4 regions of the Agrobacterium vaccinii genome follow, and region 2 is predicted to be linked to each of the others. Evidence: predicted binding sites of a transcription regulator. Region 2 holds the regulator's gene; each other region holds the start of a gene.

Region 1 (4,353 bases), 970 kb from region 2:
CTCGGGCGGAAGTGCGGGCAATTCCGCGCCCATGCGCTGATAGACATTGACGCCGCCCGATGGCTGCAAATCCTTCTGCTCGTCGGAAACCACGCGTCCCTTGCGGATCGGTTCGGCATCCGCGTCAGAAGGGCGCGACAGAACCTCGGGCGATGGCTTGCTGGCCGGTCCGAAATCCGTGTCCTCGCCCATCGGCGTCGCATCGTCAGGCGTGGTCTGCGTCTCAACCCCCGGCAACAGCGGCTGCTGCTGATCTTGCGCGGAGGCAGCATGCGGCAGGACAACCCACGCAAGTGCGAAGGCGGTGGCAGAGAGACGGAAACGAAGCAAGCGAGCGATCATCGCGTGTATCAACCGCCAAACCGTGGCGCTTTTTCGTCAAGCAACGCATTCGCTTCGGCCACAGCCCGAGCCGCGCCCGCGGCATGGTCAAACACCGCCAGTCGCAGCGCCACGAATTCTACCCCGGTTTCAGCGACGGGGACGACGGAAGCGACATCCGAACCGCCCATCACGATGGCAGGAATCTCGATCATGGAAGCCCACCATTCGCCCAGCGCCATGTTCTTGGGGTGCGCTTCCGGCTTGATATCGCCTTCCAGCTTGCCGAAGAACATGTAATCAGGGTTGCTTTCACCCTGCTCCAGCGCCTTATGGCGGTCATCTGCATTGCCGCCGCCGACGATAAGCTTGGGTGCGAAGTTCTCGACAGCCTCGGACAGAGCTTCGGCACCGCCGATGACATGCAGGCCATCTGCCTTCACGCGGCTTGCCGTGCGGCTGTCGCCCGCAACCAGCGCCGCAGCACCGGCTTCCTGAACCATTGGCACCAGCGTTTCGGCACGTTTCTGGAAAGTCGCATCGTCGAGATCGTACTGCGGAATGATGACAGATGCGACATCCCCGCCCCGCAGCGCATCTGCCAATGTGCTGGCCTGATGGGCGACATCGTCATGCGCTGGAACGATCAAAACGAGGCGGCAGCGATTTTTGGGGGCAGTCATCGGTTTTTCCATTTCCGCAGACAGAACGCTTCACGCGCAATCTGCACTCGTTTTCATGTCATACTTCCGATAAACCGGACAGGCGAAAGGATCAACCGCCATCCATGCTGCCCGATTTCCAATTTTTCCTCGTCGCCATCCCCGCAGTCATCCTCGTCGGCCTGTCAAAAGGCGGGCTGGGCGGCGCTTTGGCATTGATGGGCGTGCCGTTGATGGCGCTGGCCGTGCCGCCGGTGCAGGCGGCTGCAATCTTTCTGCCGATCCTGATTGCCATGGATATGGTGGCGCTATGGGCATGGCGACACCACAATCACCGCGAAACGCTGCTGATCCTTTTGCCTGGTGCCTTGATTGGCATCGGCGTGGGCTGGGCGACCTCTGCCATCATCTCTGCCGATACGATGCGTTTCATGCTGGCCATCGTCACCATCATCTTCGTGGCCCAGTATTTTTATGATCGCTTCGTCAAAGGTCCCAAGGTGGAGGTGGTCGCAAAACCTCAAAATCGCGCAAAGGCGACACTTTGGGGCTCGTTTTCAGGCTATTGCAGCTTCGTTGCGCATGCCGGTGGACCGCCATTTCAGATTTACGTAATGCCGCTGAAGCTCGACCCGAAAAGCTATACCGGCCTTTCCGTTCGCTTCTTCGCCATCGTCAACGCCATCAAGCTCGTATCGTACTTCGCATTGGAAGCTATCGATACCACCAACCTCCTCGCATCGTTCACGCTGCTGCCGGTGGCCATCGTCTCGACCATGCTGGGTGCGCGGGTGGTCAGGTATCTGAAACCCTCGGTCTTCTATCCGCTGATGTATACGATGGTTCTGCTGGCGGCCCTTAAATTGCTGTGGGACGCCGTGGTCTGAACAGGCCAAACAAAAGGCCCTGATCGCGATAGCAATCAGAGCCGGGCTTTCAGGCTGCGACGTAAACGAAACTGACGTCAGGCAACAAAGATATTGGAAATTTAATGCTTCGTGGAGGCTTGCAGCCTCTGCATTTCGTCCTTCAGGCGCAGTTTCTTGCGTTTAAGATCCACAATCTGCTTATCATCCGAAGAGGGGGAAGCGAGAACGGTTTCGAGCTCCTCCTCAAGAGCACCGTGTTTCTTTTCCAGCGATGCTATATGAGCCTGAATGGTCATGCGGCACGTCCTTCCTTGTTGAACCTACCTCCAGCGCTCCATCGCTGGAGTTTCAGGTTTACGACACCAATGTGACATGGAACGCCTCCCTTGTCGAAGGAGAAATCAAGGCAATATCTGGGCAAAATGCTGACACGGGAAACTTCCCGTTACCGTCATTTGGTGGTACAGGCACCAAGACCGACAACAAAATGGCCGGATGGCGGTCCGGTTGTACCATATGGGGAAGACAAGAGATGCCCGATCAGGATCAGGCCGACGTTCGGCTGGTACTTGCGCGACTTCGCCAGGAACATGAAGATTACGATGCGGCGATCAACGCCATGATCCAGACCAACTGCGAAGCCTTGCGCATTCAGCGGATGAAGAAGAAGAAGCTGGTCATCAAGGACAAGATGACCCATATCGAAGACCAGATTATTCCTGATATCATTGCCTGATACGGAGATTGACCGTTGAGCACAGAGACACCGCCCGTCGCCATCATCATGGGTAGCCAGTCCGACTGGGAAACCATGAAAAACGCCGCCGACACGCTGGATGCGCTGGATGTGGAATATGAAGCCCGCATCATTTCCGCCCACCGCACGCCCGAGCGTATGTTCAGCTTTGCCAGCGGCGCGCGCGCGGAAGGCTTCAAGGTCATCATCGCCGGTGCCGGTGGTGCGGCCCATCTGCCGGGCATGACAGCAGCGCTGACGCCGCTTCCGGTGTTCGGTGTTCCCGTGCAGTCCAAGACCATGTCGGGGCAGGACAGCCTCTACTCCATCGTGCAGATGCCCGCCGGCATTCCCGTCGGCACGCTCGCCATCGGTCGCGCTGGCGCTATCAATGCCGCCCTTCTGGCCGCAGCGGTGCTTGCGCTATCGGACGAAGACCTCGCCGACCGGTTGGATGACTACCGTGCCCGCCAGACGGCAGCGATTGCCGAATATCCCCTGGATAGCGCGCAATGACAGCGACGACTTCAGGCAAATCACGAACCATCGGCATTATCGGTGGCGGTCAGCTCGCCCGTATGCTGGCCATGGCCGCAGCCCGCCTCAACTTCCGCACCATCGTGCTGGAACCGCAGGCCGACTGTCCCGCTGCCCAGATCTGCAACCGCCAGATCGTCGCCGCCTATGACGACGAAAAGGCGCTGAGCGAACTTGCCAGCGTGTGCGACGTCGTCACCTACGAGTTTGAAAACGTCCCGGTGGTTGCCGCCGAAATGCTGGCCGCCTCCGTCGCCGTCTACCCGCCCCCGCGCGCACTCAGCGCCTCGCAGGACCGGCTGACGGAAAAGAGCTTCCTCAACGATTGCGGGATTCCAACTGCCGGTTTTCGCCAAGTGGACAATCAGGCCGAACTGGAAGCAGCGCTATCCGAATTCGGCGGCAAGGGCGTTCTGAAGACCCGTCGCATGGGGTATGACGGCAAGGGCCAGCGTGTCTTCAAAGGTGGCGAAGACCTGACCGGTGCGTTCGATGCGTTGGGCGGCGTACCGCTCATTCTGGAGAGCTTCGTTGCTTTCGAGCGTGAAATATCGATCATCGCCACACGGTTCATCGATGGCACGGTGACCTGCTACGACCCCGCTGAAAACGTTCATCTGGGCGGAATTCTCCACACCTCCACCGTTCCCGCCAAGCTTTCCGAGGCCGCAAGAGCCGTCGCGGTGCAATCTGCGGAGAAGCTTCTCGCGGCGCTTGATTACGTCGGCGTCGTCGGCATCGAGTTTTTCGTTCTGGACGACGGATCTCTGGTTGCCAATGAAATGGCCCCCCGCGTTCACAACACCGGCCACTGGACGGAGGCCGCCTGTGTGGTCTCGCAGTTCGAGCAGCATATTCGCGCCGTTGCAGGGCTTGTCCCCGGCTCCACAGAGCGCCATTCGGACTGCGTCATGACCAATCTGATCGGTGATGACGTTGATGATGTGCCGCAATGGCTCGCCCAAAAGGACTGCCTCGTGCATCTCTATGGCAAGACGGAAGCGCGTGCAGGCCGCAAGATGGGCCACGTGACGCAACTCCTGAATGCCGGAAAACCCGGTGTTTCCAGCCAAATTGACTCTTAGCGTGTTGACACGCTGGGGATGACAAGGTAATTGCCTGCCAACCGAAAAGAGCGCGCCCTCGTAGCGCGTTTTTGATTGTTTAGATATGCGTGGCAAGAAGCGTCACGCCAAACTGCGGACCAGTAAAATGAAGATCAAGAACT
Region 2 (4,353 bases):
TACGGTCTGCTCGGCCTGTCGGTCTTCATCAACTTCATGGGCTTCCCGCGCTCGGCCTCGCTGGTCGGTGGTCTGGTCCTGACGCTGATGACGCTGCCGACCATCATCATCGCCACACGTGCGGCGCTGAAAGCCGTACCGCCATCCATCCGTGCTGCGGCCCTTGGGCTTGGCGCATCGAAAATGCAGACGATTTTCCACCACGTGCTGCCACTGGCCATGCCGGGAATTCTCACCGGCACCATCATCGGTCTGGCGCATGCCCTAGGCGAAACCGCACCGCTGCTGCTCATCGGCATGGTCGCCTTCGTCGCAAATTACCCGACAACGCCGATGGACCCGTCCACGGCACTGCCGGTACAGATCTACATGTGGGCGAACGAAGCAGAACGTGCCTTTGTCGAGAGAACATCAGGCGCTATCATCATTCTGCTCATGTTCCTCGTCGTCATGAATGTTGGAGCAATCCTGTTGCGCCGCCGCTTCGAGCGTCGCTGGTAAGCATTTCCTGAAAAACCGGTCTCCGGTTTTTCCTCTGGACGTGCGATGTAACGGAAACCGGGAGCTTGAGGCTATGAATATGTTGTCGGAAGCAGCAGTTGAAAAGGCGCTGGACAAGAAAATGAATGAAGTAACATACAAGATGATCGGCAAGGACGTTTCGGTCTATTACAGCGAGAAGCGTGCCCTCTACGATGTGAACCTCAATGTTCGCGAAAACACCGTGACGGCGCTCATCGGCCCGTCCGGCTGTGGCAAATCGACATTCCTGCGCACACTGAACCGCATGAATGACACGATCGATGGCTGCCGCGTTGCGGGTAAGATCACGCTCGACGAAGAAGACATCTACGATCAGACCATCGACGTGGTTGAACTGCGTGCCCGTGTCGGCATGGTGTTCCAGAAGCCCAACCCGTTCCCCAAGACGATCTACGAAAACATCGCCTACGGCCCGCGCATCCATGGTCTTGCCCGCAACAAGGCGGATATGGACCAGATCGTCGAGTCCAGCCTTCAGAAGGCCGGTCTGTGGAACGAAGCCAAGGATCGTCTGCACGAATCCGGCACCGGCCTGTCCGGCGGTCAGCAGCAGCGTCTGTGCATCGCCCGCGCCATTGCCGTTTCGCCCGAAGTCATTCTCATGGACGAGCCCTGCTCGGCGCTGGACCCGATCGCAACTGCTAAGGTCGAGGAGCTGATCCACGAACTGCGCGCCAATTACACCATCGTCATCGTCACCCACTCCATGCAGCAGGCTGCCCGTGTTTCGCAACGCACGGCCATGTTCCATCTGGGTCACCTGGTGGAAGAGAACGATACGGACAAGATGTTCACCAACCCGGATGACCAGCGCACGCAGGACTACATCATGGGTCGCTTCGGCTGATTGGCCGTAGGTTTAATCATTCGCGCCAAACGCTGGAGCCCTACCGGGCTTGCGAAAAAGCGCATCGAAACTGGAGAGTTCGAACATGCCGACACATTCGCATATCATGTCCGCCTACGATGAAGAGCTGAAGTTCCTGACCCGCCGTATCGCCGAAATGGGCGGTCTGGCAGAGCAGATGTGTGCCGATGCGGTGCGCGCGCTGGTCAACTCCGACGCGGCTCTAGCCCAGAAGGTCATCTCGGACGATACGATCCTCGATCACGCCGAGCGCGAGATTGGCGATAAGGCTATCGTTACCATTGCAAAGCGTCAGCCCATGGCGGCGGACCTTCGCGAGATCATCGGTTCGCTGCGCATCGCAGCCGATCTGGAGCGCGTGGGCGATCTGGGCAAGAACACCGCCAAACGTGTCATCGCGGTTGCCGGTACGGGTGTTCCGCGCAAGTTGGCGCGCGGTCTGGAGCATCTCTCCGAACTGGCTCTGGTGCAGCTCAAGGAAGTGCTCGACGTCTACTCCACCCGTTCCGCGGAAAAGGCGCAGGCCATCCGTGAGCGTGACGAGGAAATCGACGCCATGTACACGTCGCTGTTCCGCGAACTTTTGACCTACATGATGGAAGATCCGCGCAACATCACGACCTGCACGCACCTTCTGTTCTGCGCCAAGAACATAGAGCGCGTGGGTGACCACGCCACCAATATCGCCGAGACCATCTACTATATGGCAACCGGCAGCCAGCCGGAAGGCGAGCGTCCCAAGGACGACAGTTCCAACACGCTCGGTGCGATCACCGAGTAAGCCTCGTCGCATCGGCCCGATCCGTTCGGTCGGGCCGGATGCGTAAACCCACATGCCAATGCGTCCTTGCGGGCGCATGGCGTTCTCCCAAGATGGGCGGAGTCCTGAGCTATGGTGCCGAAAATCGCAGTTGTCGAAGACGAGGAAGCCCTCAGCGTTCTTCTTCGATACAATCTGGAATCTGAAGGTTACGACGTGGACACCATTCCGCGTGGCGACGAGGCGGAAATCCGTCTGCAGGAGCGAACCCCGGATCTTCTGATCCTCGATTGGATGCTTCCAGGCGTTTCCGGCATCGAGCTGTGCCGCCGCCTGCGCATGCGCCCGGAAACGGAGCGACTGCCGATCATCATGCTGACGGCCCGTGGCGAAGAGAGCGAGCGCGTACGCGGCCTGGCAACCGGCGCCGACGATTACGTAGTCAAGCCGTTCTCGACACCGGAACTGATGGCACGAGTCAAGGCCATGTTGCGCCGCGCCCGCCCGGAAGTTCTGTCATCGCTGTTGAAATGCGGCGATATCGAGCTGGACCGCGAAACCCATCGCGTCCATCGCAAGACGCGCGAAGTGCGTCTGGGGCCGACCGAATTCCGCCTGCTGGAGTTCCTAATGGTATCGCCGGGTCGAGTCTTCTCGCGCTCACAGCTTCTCGACGGTGTCTGGGGCCACGATATCTACGTGGATGAACGCACCGTGGACGTCCACGTAGGCCGTCTGCGCAAGGCGCTCAACTTCTCCAACATGCAGGATGTCATCCGCACCGTACGCGGCGCTGGCTACTCCATGGAAGCCTGAGAGCTTCAATACGCTCTGCGATGACGCCAATTGAGGCGTCATCAGCTGCGCCGAAATGGACGGCGTTCTCTATGAAATTGCAGAAAGCCAAGCCAAACCAAAGCCTGATGCATATCCCCGGCCATATATTTTCTACCTCTTTGACGGCTCCGAATGACGCTTATGGAGGGTGATTGTCCGGCGTGCAAGAGGCGAGGGCGGTCTGGTATTTGTTCAGCGAAATCAGTTATATCGGAGATATTGATCGTCGATTTGAATGAACAGTGAATAGGATTCCAAGTCGAATTTCAAATGACTGTCGCTGACGCCAAGAACAGGAATTTTGAAAATTAAGTTTGACTAGCTCGCCATAAACCTCTATCAATACGTCATCGATCTTTTGCTTGCTGAGCTTTGGTTACCGCGCGATTAGCACCGCGCTTTGAACTAACACTTCCTTTCAAAAAAATCGCTATATTCGCACACAGGGCACCTGTCCTGTGATCTGTAACTTATGCTTTGAAAGGGTTCATTATGACCACAGGCACAGTAAAATGGTTTAACTCCACCAAGGGCTTCGGCTTCATTCAGCCAGACAACGGCGGCGCTGATGCATTCGTGCACATCTCTGCTGTAGAGCGTGCAGGCATGCGCGAAATCGTAGAAGGCCAGAAGCTGAGCTACGATCTTGAGCGGGACAACAAGTCCGGCAAGATGTCTGCCTGCAATCTTCAGGCTGCTTAATACGGAATCTACTTTCCTTTGACCACGGATGTACTGGCACTGTTGAAAGTATGAGACCAACCGAGGTCAGGCAACGTTGCCTGGCCTTTTTTTGTGCCGCATGTCGGCCAGTCCCTTTAGGCGTCCATAAGCGTGTCGCACGAAATGTGCAGCAGTTTTGCGATAATGATATGCTTGAATGGACGCGAGGCGCTCTGAGCCAACCACTTCACATCCCGTTTAGGTCGATGTGACAGAAAGGGAATTCCATGACAGAAACGTATAGCAAGTCTCGCCAGCAGGCGGAGATCGCTTTCGGTGCGGCGCAATCCCAGTTTTTCGCCAAGGGCCATGCGGTTGACGAACTCAACTCGATCGCTCAAGCTCGTGATGAAAAGACGCTTCGGCTGCGTGAAGCGCGTCTTGCCAAGGAATTGCAGGACAGCACCACGCCTAAACCCACCCCTTCAAAGCGTGTCAAGAAATCCTGAGCCCGATCAGGCTGACACTTTCACTGGAGTAGAGATTTGAAAAATACTAAAAACGTGAAGAACAACGATCTTTCTGACCGTCGCAGCGCCGCTGCCGACGCGAAGGCAGCCCTTCTTCAGGCCTATCGTGCCGCCAAGGAAGCTGCCGAACCTTTGCGCGAAGCCAAGCAGGC
Region 3 (4,353 bases), 620 kb from region 2:
AGACCATGTCTGGCCGGTGACTTCCGCGCCCTTCGGTGCCGTTAGGAAGCGCTGGATGCGACCGGTGACGGGGTCGCCTGCCAGCATCTGGTTGTTGCCCTGTCCGGCATACTGACCGTCATTGCTGTCTTCGCCATCCGTCTGGATCCAGAGCAGGCCGGTCGAATCGAACATCATGCCATCTGGCGAATTGAACATGTTGCCGGAGTTGATGTTCGAGGAACCTGCATAGGCATCCTTGTGAACGTCAGGATTGCCGGCCATGCAGAACAGGTCCCACTTGAACTTGCCATCGGCATGGTCGTCATTCTCAGGATACCAGCGCACGATCTGGCCGTATTCGTTCTTTTCGCGCGGGTTTGCGGCGTTGAGAGCCATGGCATCGCCGCCACCATTGGCGCGTAGCTTGCCGTCTTTCGTCACGCCGCGATTGGTATTGTTGGTCAGCGCGCAATAGGCTTCGATGGCGACGGGGTTGATGGCAACCCATTCCGGGCGGTCCATGGTGGTGGCACCAACCTTTGAGGCGGCCTGGCGGGTGAAGACGCAAATCTCGTCCATCTTCATGCCGGTGGATTCAGGCGTCAGCGCCACCCACTCGCCATTGCCGTCATCGCTGAACTTGGCGACGTAGAGCGTGCCTTCGTCCAAGAGCTTGGACGTATCGCCACCCGGCACATAGATGCCGTTGGAGACGAACTTGTAGAGGAACTCGCCACGCTCGTCGTCGCCCATATAAACGACGACGCGACCATCGCGCGCGATGACGACGGCGGCGTTTTCATGCTTGATGCGGCCAAGGGCCGTGCGCTTGATGGGCGTGGAGGATGCGTTGGACGGATCGATTTCGACGACGTAACCGGCGCGACGCGGCTCGTTGGGGTGCTTGGACACGTCGAAACGCTCGTCAAACAGCTCATAGCCGTAACGGGTCTCGGCCGCGATGCCGTAACGCTTGTAATCATCCGGCATCTTGAAGGCGGCGTCGGTGGAGCCGAAATAGCCGTTGAAGTTTTCTTCGCAGGTCAGGTAGGTGCCCCACGGCGTGCGGCCCGCGCCGCAATTGTTGAAGGTGCCAAGACAGTCGATGCCGTTGGGATCGGTCTTGGTCTTGACCAGTTCGGAGCCTGCGGCGGGGCCGGACAGCGTCATCGGCGTGTTGTGGTGAATGCGGCGGTTGAACGGGCTACCGACCACGATGTCCCAGCCATCCTTGCCTTCCGCCACTTCCATGACGGTCACGCCCTGCATGTGCTGGAGGATTTTGACCTCGTCCAGATTGGCAGGCATGCCCTTTTCGCGGTGGGGCAAGTTGGTTTCGTTGTTCACATATTCATGGTTGACGGCAATCAACTGATGACTGCCGACCACGAACAGCTCCATGCCATCGGTGTTTTCGCCGAAAACCTTGTCCGAGTTCTCAATGGTTACACCCTTGACCGGGTCGATATCCGACACGTTGGGAAACAGCGGCTGGCCCCATTTGGCAACCGGCTTCCAGCTATAGCCTTCGGGCACGTGGATGGTGTTGTCGGTGGTGGCAGCAATTGGCTTGAATGGAAAGCGCGATGCGGCTTCCTGCGCCTGTGCCGATGTGGAGGAGGCGAGGTTGCCAAACGTGCCCAGTGCGGCAGCAGCAGAACCGAAGGCCAGAACGCCGCTAAGGAAGCCACGACGCGAAATCGCCGATTCCACCACGCGATCAAAATCAGTCACTGCTGGTGGCGGGTTCTGAAGTTCGTCCCACTCGTCCCAGCTCAGCTTGCTCGTGTCGATCTTTGTCATAGCGCTCTCCATCCGCTCGTTGTTTGGAATAGTTCCAGAGAAGGCAACTAAAGAGGGTTTATTACAGCGATATGACGGAGGGAATTTGGCAAATATACCCTAAGGTTGCGAGCCGCGCCATTGTCGTCCACTCGTGTGGGATTTGGATTTAGACCAAAGACCAGATCATGAAACCTAATAGGACAATCATGTTAAGAACGTAGAGCGGGCGAAACAGATAGAAGCGCTGCCAGTTGGTTAGGTCGAGGTTGTAAACGGTAATCTTCTCATCGATCTTCAGCCGATCCAAATTGCTGTCGACTGAAAAATCCCAGCCATTCCCTTTGTAGAAATAATACTCTCGTATCTGCGTCGCCACTTGATGCACAATAAGCAATGAGAGTGCGGCGATGGCCGCACTTATGATGAGAATTTCGAAAAGTAACATCATGGAGAAAGATGGGCGGTTCTAGGCCGCCCAGTCCTCGTTCTGATTAGAGCCGTGTCCATGTCTGGGATTTGCACAGCACTTTCAGCACGCAGCCCTTCATGCTGAGCGAGCTGCCCGAAACGGTGCCGGTACCGGCATAGGTCTTGTCATTGGCGGGGTCGGTGATTTCGCCGGAATAGCTGTTGCCCTTACCGCTCATCTTGCCGATCTGCTTTCCGGCATGCTTGCCGGTCTTCAAGGTCACGCAATAGGCAGAGCCGCACTGGGTGATCGCTGCGGTTTCGCCGCTGGCCGTCTTCCAGTTGCCCTCGATGGCTTCTGCAGCAAAGGCGCCGCTGCCCATCAAAAATGCGGCGGCGGCAAATATCGTCATTCTCTTCATAGGGACCTCCCAATCCAGCTTTGGCTGAACCTTGCACAGTTCCAAGGCTCGCTCTCGCATCTCCTCATGCGAATACGCAGATTTATAGTTTACGTGGACGTAAAAGGAAATACGGGCGGCAGCGAAATTCGGCGATTTTCAGCTCTTTGCGCCGTTGAAAATCATCCATCCAAAAATGCTGAGTTGAGACGTGGTTACGAAAGGGTTGAATTCCATCCGTAAACTTTTCGTAAAATTGTCTCCAAAGTCCTTAATTTCCGGGGCTTGTGATATTTAACAAAAACCCAACTTTACCAATCGTTTGGACTTTGTTTGTCCCCTATTAATCATGGATTTTAAGCGCCCGTTGAAGCCCGTTTGGCATAGTGGGGACATCGAAAGAGCAGAGCAAATCTGCCGACGGACAAGGCCAAAACAAGCCGCAGAAGACGGTAAGGCCCTATCCGCCAAAGCTCCCGCAGAGGGGCGACGACAGAGAGAAAAAACGGGCAAACAGGATAGAGAAAATGGCACGCTTTGAAGTTCGCGATATCGAAATGGCAGTCGCCGGTGGCCAAAGCCGCGCGGACGTCTTCTGCAACCTCGGCCTTATCTACGCGACAGGCCGTGGTTGCCCGGTGAACCTCATCGCTGCCCACAAGTGGCTGAACATCGCCGCGATCAAGGGTTCGGAACGGGCGGTTTCGCTGCGTGCCGATCTGGCTCGCAACATGAGCAAGGCAGACCTCGCAACGGCGCTGCGCGCCGCCCGCGACTGGATGACCTCGCACTGAGTTCAGGCGAGACTTTTAAAGGATACATCAAAAAGACAGAGCGGGCTCAAGTCCGCCATTCCCTCCCAACCGGTATCCTCCAGTCCCGGTCGGCACAAAATATAAGCCTTAAAAGGCAAGCGGCCAGATCCACGCCGACACATCAAACCGTGACCAGCAGAAACAAGGCTGGCACGGTTTTTTTGTTGGCTGAGCTGTTTAGAGGTCTGAGGAAGGAACGCGAAAAACGCCACGAATTTTGGCAGGATTGCAGACAGCTATCTGGATGTGCGTACGGGTCTTAAAGCCTGAGTTGGGATAGGCTGTCTCGCCTTCCTGAAAAATTCCACGAACGGAATCAAATTTTTGCAAGCCAGCGCGTTCTCGACTTGAATGCAGGTGATTGATAACGGCACAATCCAACTCACGCAAAAGCAAGTCGTCTCCAAGTTTATTGTTCGGCATATCGAGTTCAGGTATTTTTTGGAAAATTGCTTTCAAGTCCGTGTAAGCGTTGCTGATTGCATCGACCCCAAGAGACGACGATAAATCTAGACAAAATCCGAGATCAAGTATCGCGCCGACAACAGCAACGTCGTTTGGGTCGCGTTCTTTTCGGACTTGGGCATCGCGGAAACTCGATGCCTCTTCTTGGATTGGCTTCCCAGAAATATATCCCCTTTCCAAGCCAATCATAGGCGTTCTCGCTAGGGCGAAAGGGATCGCCGTTCAGCAAACTCGCGGCGACAGTTTTGCTGCAACCGTGATATCCAAGAACGAAAGAGGTGTTGAGCGAGTGCAAGGCAGATCAGGCAACTTTTTTATGATTGTATTCGGCAGTCAACTCGCCATTTTCATCAACCATACCAATGTCTTGCAAATAACGAAGCGCAGATTCCTTTGACTGCGTCGCCGCTTCACGCGTCTCACGCAGTGCTTTTTTTGTCTTTTGAAATTCTTCTTCGTTCATATCGAGCGCTCACTACAGATGCTGTATGCAGTCT
Region 4 (4,353 bases), 820 kb from region 2:
AATTCGGTCACGGTGCTCTATCTCAACGGCGCGCCCGCCGGTTTCTTCGAACTCAACCGCATCAATACGGATGTGACCGAGTTGTCCTATTTCGGGCTGATGGAAGAAGCGATCGGTGCAGGCGTCGGCAAATGGTTTCTGTTGCAGGCGCTTTACGCGGCTTGGCAGGACAATCCGAAAAAGATCACCGTTTCCACCAACACGCTGGACCACCCGCGCGCGCTACAACTCTACCAGATGATGGGCTTTTCCCCCGTCAGCACGTCCGAGGCCTGGGTCGAGCCGCTGACGGATAGCGAGTATCTGGAGATTTCGCGGCGGGGGTAAGCGCGTCTCGCACGCCCTTCATGCTGAGGTGCTTTGCCCATCGGGCAAAGCCTCGAAGCACGCACCTGAGCTGTGACCGCAGTCCTCGCCGTTCGAGGCTTCTGCGGAGCACCTCAGGATGAGGACTGCTACCGCCGCTACGCACAATCACACGTTGGTAGGGGATGCCTCCGAGCCTAAAGCTCCTGCCCCAAATTCACAGCGGTCGGAATTTCCTGGGCAGGATCACTTTCCTTTTCGCTGCCCCCGCTGGCGAGATGCGCGGCGATGAGTTCACCGTGAAATCTGGCCATCTCGTAGCAATAGGTGATTTCGCGCTTTTCCGCTGACCAGTAGACGTCAGGGCGACCGCAGGTGCGGGCCGTCAGTTTCACATCACCCTTGAGGTTGTAGCCATTGAAGCTGCGGGCAATTAGATCCAGAACTTTGGATTCCTTGACGATGGTGGCGTAGATATCGAGAAATGGATCGCGAACCGGCTCGTACCGGGCCGTAAATTTGGTGGCACCTGCCTTCGCCACGAACGGCTTCAACGCATCATTCCAGCGTGCGACCGTCTGTGGATAGGCCGCTTCGCAGGCCTTCCAGTCGTTCTTTGGCAGGCCCATCATATCCGCCAGATCACCGTATCCGCCTGCATCCTTGCCCACCATCAGGCAAGCCATCTGGCGGTCGCGCGTCGTGTTGGGAACGAGCGTCGAGTATACAGGGGCTGCATGGTCTGGCAATGACTGTGAAGAGCGCGCCAGATACCAACTATCGGTCGCATTGACGATTGCCGTATCCAGCCATTCCTCATTGGCTTCCAGCATCATGGTGCCTGCCAATTGATCTGCGGAGTTTGCGCCAGCATCGGCCTCGGGCAGCGCCAGATCGGAAATCAGCATTTTTGCCGCCTCGTGATAGAGGCCGAAAATCGCATTGCCGATGACGAAATTCACCGTCTGCTGCAACTGGTCATCCGAAAGACCGTCTAGCGCGGGCGCGGTTTGCGCATGGGCGGCAGGTGAAAAAAACGAAAACACGGTGACCAGAGAAGCGGTCATCAACCTGCGCAGCATGGACATGAACTTTCCAAAAAGAGGACGTTCGATTGATTGCCACACTCAACGGCACAAGCAATGGGGTGGTTGCCTCCAGACGCAAGAAACGGGTGGATACACGCATGTTTGAAGAGCATAGCGACAAACAAGCAACGCTCAAGGAGACGCTATGACCAAGATCATTTTCACCGCCATGAATGCCGATGAGGCAGACGAACTTCGCCGCGGCGAGTTGGACGCTAACGGCCAAAAACCGGAGCGTTCCATCGCTGCGGGAAGCTTTCCCTGCCGGGTCTGCCTCGGGCAGATCAAGGACGGCGAAGCCATGCTGTTGCTGGCCTATCGACCATTTCCAAGCCTGCAACCCTTCGCTGAGACGGGCCCGATTTTCATCCACGCCGAATCATGCAGTGCCTATGAAGCGCAGGAAATCCTGCCGCCCATGCTCGAAAGCTCTGACTATATCGTGCGCGGCTACAGCCACGCCGACCGCATCGTCTATGGCACCGGCGCCGTGACGCCGACCGAAGGAATCACCGAGCGAGCCAGGGAATTGCTGGCGAATGATGATATCGCCTATGTGCATGTCAGGTCCGCGCGCAACAATTGTTACCAGTGCCGGATCGACCGGGCGTGAAACGTTATTCCACCCAATTTTATCGAATATTCTAAACGGCCATCAAACCTTCTGTGCGATTTTGACACAATGAAAAAACAGGGGGCTGACACGATGACTGGCAGTATGAGCATGCAAAATCGCGGTGCGGGCCGCAGCAAGACCCGCATCTACGGTACGGTTCAATATTTCAACCAGACAGTCAAAGGCCGCGTGGTCGATCTCTCGGCCACCGGCATGGCGCTGGAACTCGAAGGGGCCTTTGCCGCCGCCAAAGGCAGCCGCGTGAAGGTACAAAGCGAGGATCTGGGTTTCATCGAGGGCACGGTGCAATGGCAGCATGCCAACCGGCTGGGTCTGCAATTGCAGCTTTCCACCAACACGCTGGCACAGCTTTCCTCCTACTTCCGCTTCTTCCATGAAGAGGTGAAGCCGACGCTGGCGGGATGAGGGGATTTTTACCGGACGGTTCAAAAATCCGGGGTAAGTCATATGCTTGTCATTTTGATGATGGACTCCTTGGGAATTCGTCTTAGGCTGCGCCTTTTCCATGCAGCCTGAATTCCATCGAGGAGTTTCCATGTCTTCGCTTATCGGCCTCCATCCCATCACGCGCCGCTCCCTGCTGAGCGGCATTGCGGCATCTTCCGCCCTTGTCATGCTGCACCCGTTTGCGGCGCGCGCGCAGGGCAATCAGGCGCATCTGCGCATTATGGAAACGACCGACATCCACGTCCACGTTTTCCCTTATGATTATTATGCCGATAAGCCGAACGACACGCTGGGCCTCGCCCGCACCGCCTCCATCATCGACAGCATTCGCGCAGAAGCCGGCAACTCCATGCTGGTGGATAACGGCGACTTCCTTCAGGGCAACCCGCTGGGCGACTACATCGCCTATGAGCGTGGCATGAAGGCCGGTGACAAGCACCCGGTCATCAATGCCATGAACGTGCTGGGCTATGACTGCGGCACGCTGGGCAACCACGAGTTCAATTACGGGCTCGACTTCATGTTCAACACCCTGGGCGGCGCTGGCTTCCCTTATGTCTGCGCCAATTTGACCAAGGGACAGCTGGCGTCCAATCCCAAGCAGGACGACCTCTTCTTCAAGCCTTTCGTCATCCTCGACAAGCAGATCAAGGACGGCTCCGGTGCCACCAGCACCGTCAAGGTCGGCATCATCGGCTTCGTGCCGCCGCAGATCATGATGTGGGATGCGAAGAACCTTGAGGGCAAAGCGCAGACCCGCGACATCGTGGATGCTGCCAAGGCCTGGGTGCCCGTCATGAAAGAACAGGGTGCCGATATCATCATCGCGCTTTCGCACTCCGGTATCGAAGGCAAGGGTCAGAGCGACCGCATGGAAAACGCCTCGCTGTATCTTGCTGGCGTCAAGGATATCGATGCGGTCTTTACCGGCCACCAGCATCTCGTCTTCCCTGGCCCCAAGACCTGGGAAGGCATTGAAGGCGCCGATCCGGTCAAGGGCACGCTGATGGGCAAGCCTGCCGTCATGGCCGGTTTCTGGGGCTCGCATATGGGCCTCATTGATCTGCTGCTGGAAAAGGATGGCAAGAGCTGGAAGATCGTGGACTTCACCAGTGAAGCACGCCCGATCTATCACCGTGATGACAACCGCAAGATCGTGGCGGACGTCAAGGACAAGCCGGAGGTCATCGCCGCCGTCAAGACGGATCACGAAGCCACCCTCGCGTATGTCCGTCGCCCTGTCGGCAAAACATCCGCGCCGCTCTACTCCTACTTCGCGCTGGTGGCCGACGATCCATCCGTGCAGATCGTGTCCAACGCGCAGACCTGGTACATCAAGGACATGCTAAAGGAAGGTCAGTACAAGGACCTCCCCGTGCTTTCAGCGGCAGCTCCCTTCAAGGCTGGTGGTCGCGGTGGAGCGGACTATTACACCGATGTGCCCGCCGGTGACATTGCCATCAAGAACGTCGCCGACCTCTACCTCTATCCCAACACCGTGCAGGCCGTGCTGATCACCGGCGCGCAGGTCAAGGACTGGCTGGAAATGTCGGCGGGCATGTTCAAGACGGTGGAAGCAGGCGCAAAAGACGCACCGCTGCTGAACAATGATTTCCCGTCCTACAATTACGATGTCATCGATGGCGTGACCTACCAGATCGACATTTCCAAACCGGCGAAGTTCGACAAGGACGGCAAGGCGGTCAACCCGGATGTCAGCCGCATCGTCAATCTCCAGTTCGAAGGCAAGCCGATCGACCCGGAACAGAAATTCGTGGTGGCAACGAACAATTACCGCGCCAGCGGTGGCGGCAAGTTCCCCGGCATTTCATCCGACAAGATCATCTTCGTCGCGCCTGATACCAACCGCGACGT

What was found. The regulator PhoB, encoded in region 2, activates phosphate uptake and scavenging genes when phosphate is short. The targets are predictions, from matches to a motif close to TGTCATNNANCTGTCAT.
Region 1: HRR99_RS12075 (YdcH family protein) is a predicted target of PhoB. The motif match lies at 2,209-2,225, and genes of this name have one in related genera.
Region 3: HRR99_RS04490 (PhoX family protein) is a predicted target of PhoB. The motif match lies at 1,846-1,862, and genes of this name have one in related genera.
Region 4: HRR99_RS05550 (bifunctional 2',3'-cyclic-nucleotide 2'-phosphodiesterase/3'-nucleotidase) is a predicted target of PhoB. The motif match lies at 2,473-2,489, and genes of this name have one in related genera.

Annotation. Positions count from the first base shown of each region.
Region 1 is NZ_CP054150.1:2,433,223-2,437,575, forward strand. It holds gene HRR99_RS12060 (tetratricopeptide repeat protein) at 1-342, opposite strand, end outside; gene HRR99_RS12065 (thiamine phosphate synthase) at 351-1,004, opposite strand; gene HRR99_RS12070 (sulfite exporter TauE/SafE family protein) at 1,109-1,870, shown strand; gene HRR99_RS12075 (YdcH family protein) at 1,972-2,148, opposite strand; gene HRR99_RS12080 (YdcH family protein) at 2,385-2,588, shown strand; gene purE (5-(carboxyamino)imidazole ribonucleotide mutase) at 2,637-3,104, shown strand; gene HRR99_RS12090 (5-(carboxyamino)imidazole ribonucleotide synthase) at 3,101-4,210, shown strand; gene ykgO (type B 50S ribosomal protein L36) at 4,338-4,353, shown strand, end outside.
Region 2 is NZ_CP054150.1:266,684-271,036, forward strand. It holds gene pstA (phosphate ABC transporter permease PstA) at 1-501, shown strand, start outside; gene pstB (phosphate ABC transporter ATP-binding protein PstB) at 575-1,390, shown strand; gene phoU (phosphate signaling complex protein PhoU) at 1,476-2,192, shown strand; gene phoB (phosphate regulon transcriptional regulator PhoB) at 2,304-2,987, shown strand; gene HRR99_RS01355 (cold-shock protein) at 3,501-3,710, shown strand; gene HRR99_RS01360 (hypothetical protein) at 3,959-4,180, shown strand; gene HRR99_RS01365 (DUF6481 family protein) at 4,217-4,353, shown strand, end outside.
Region 3 is NZ_CP054150.1:888,074-892,426, forward strand. It holds gene HRR99_RS04490 (PhoX family protein) at 1-1,785, opposite strand, end outside; gene HRR99_RS04495 (hypothetical protein) at 1,934-2,215, opposite strand; gene HRR99_RS04500 (DUF2147 domain-containing protein) at 2,259-2,597, opposite strand; gene HRR99_RS04505 (SEL1-like repeat protein) at 3,104-3,370, shown strand; gene HRR99_RS04510 (hypothetical protein) at 3,569-4,045, opposite strand; gene HRR99_RS04515 (hypothetical protein) at 4,158-4,319, opposite strand.
Region 4 is NZ_CP054150.1:1,087,720-1,092,072, reverse strand. It holds gene sseA (3-mercaptopyruvate sulfurtransferase) at 1-327, shown strand, start outside; gene HRR99_RS05565 (DUF4344 domain-containing metallopeptidase) at 504-1,394, opposite strand; gene HRR99_RS05560 (DUF1203 domain-containing protein) at 1,540-2,007, shown strand; gene HRR99_RS05555 (PilZ domain-containing protein) at 2,101-2,436, shown strand; gene HRR99_RS05550 (bifunctional 2',3'-cyclic-nucleotide 2'-phosphodiesterase/3'-nucleotidase) at 2,567-4,353, shown strand, end outside.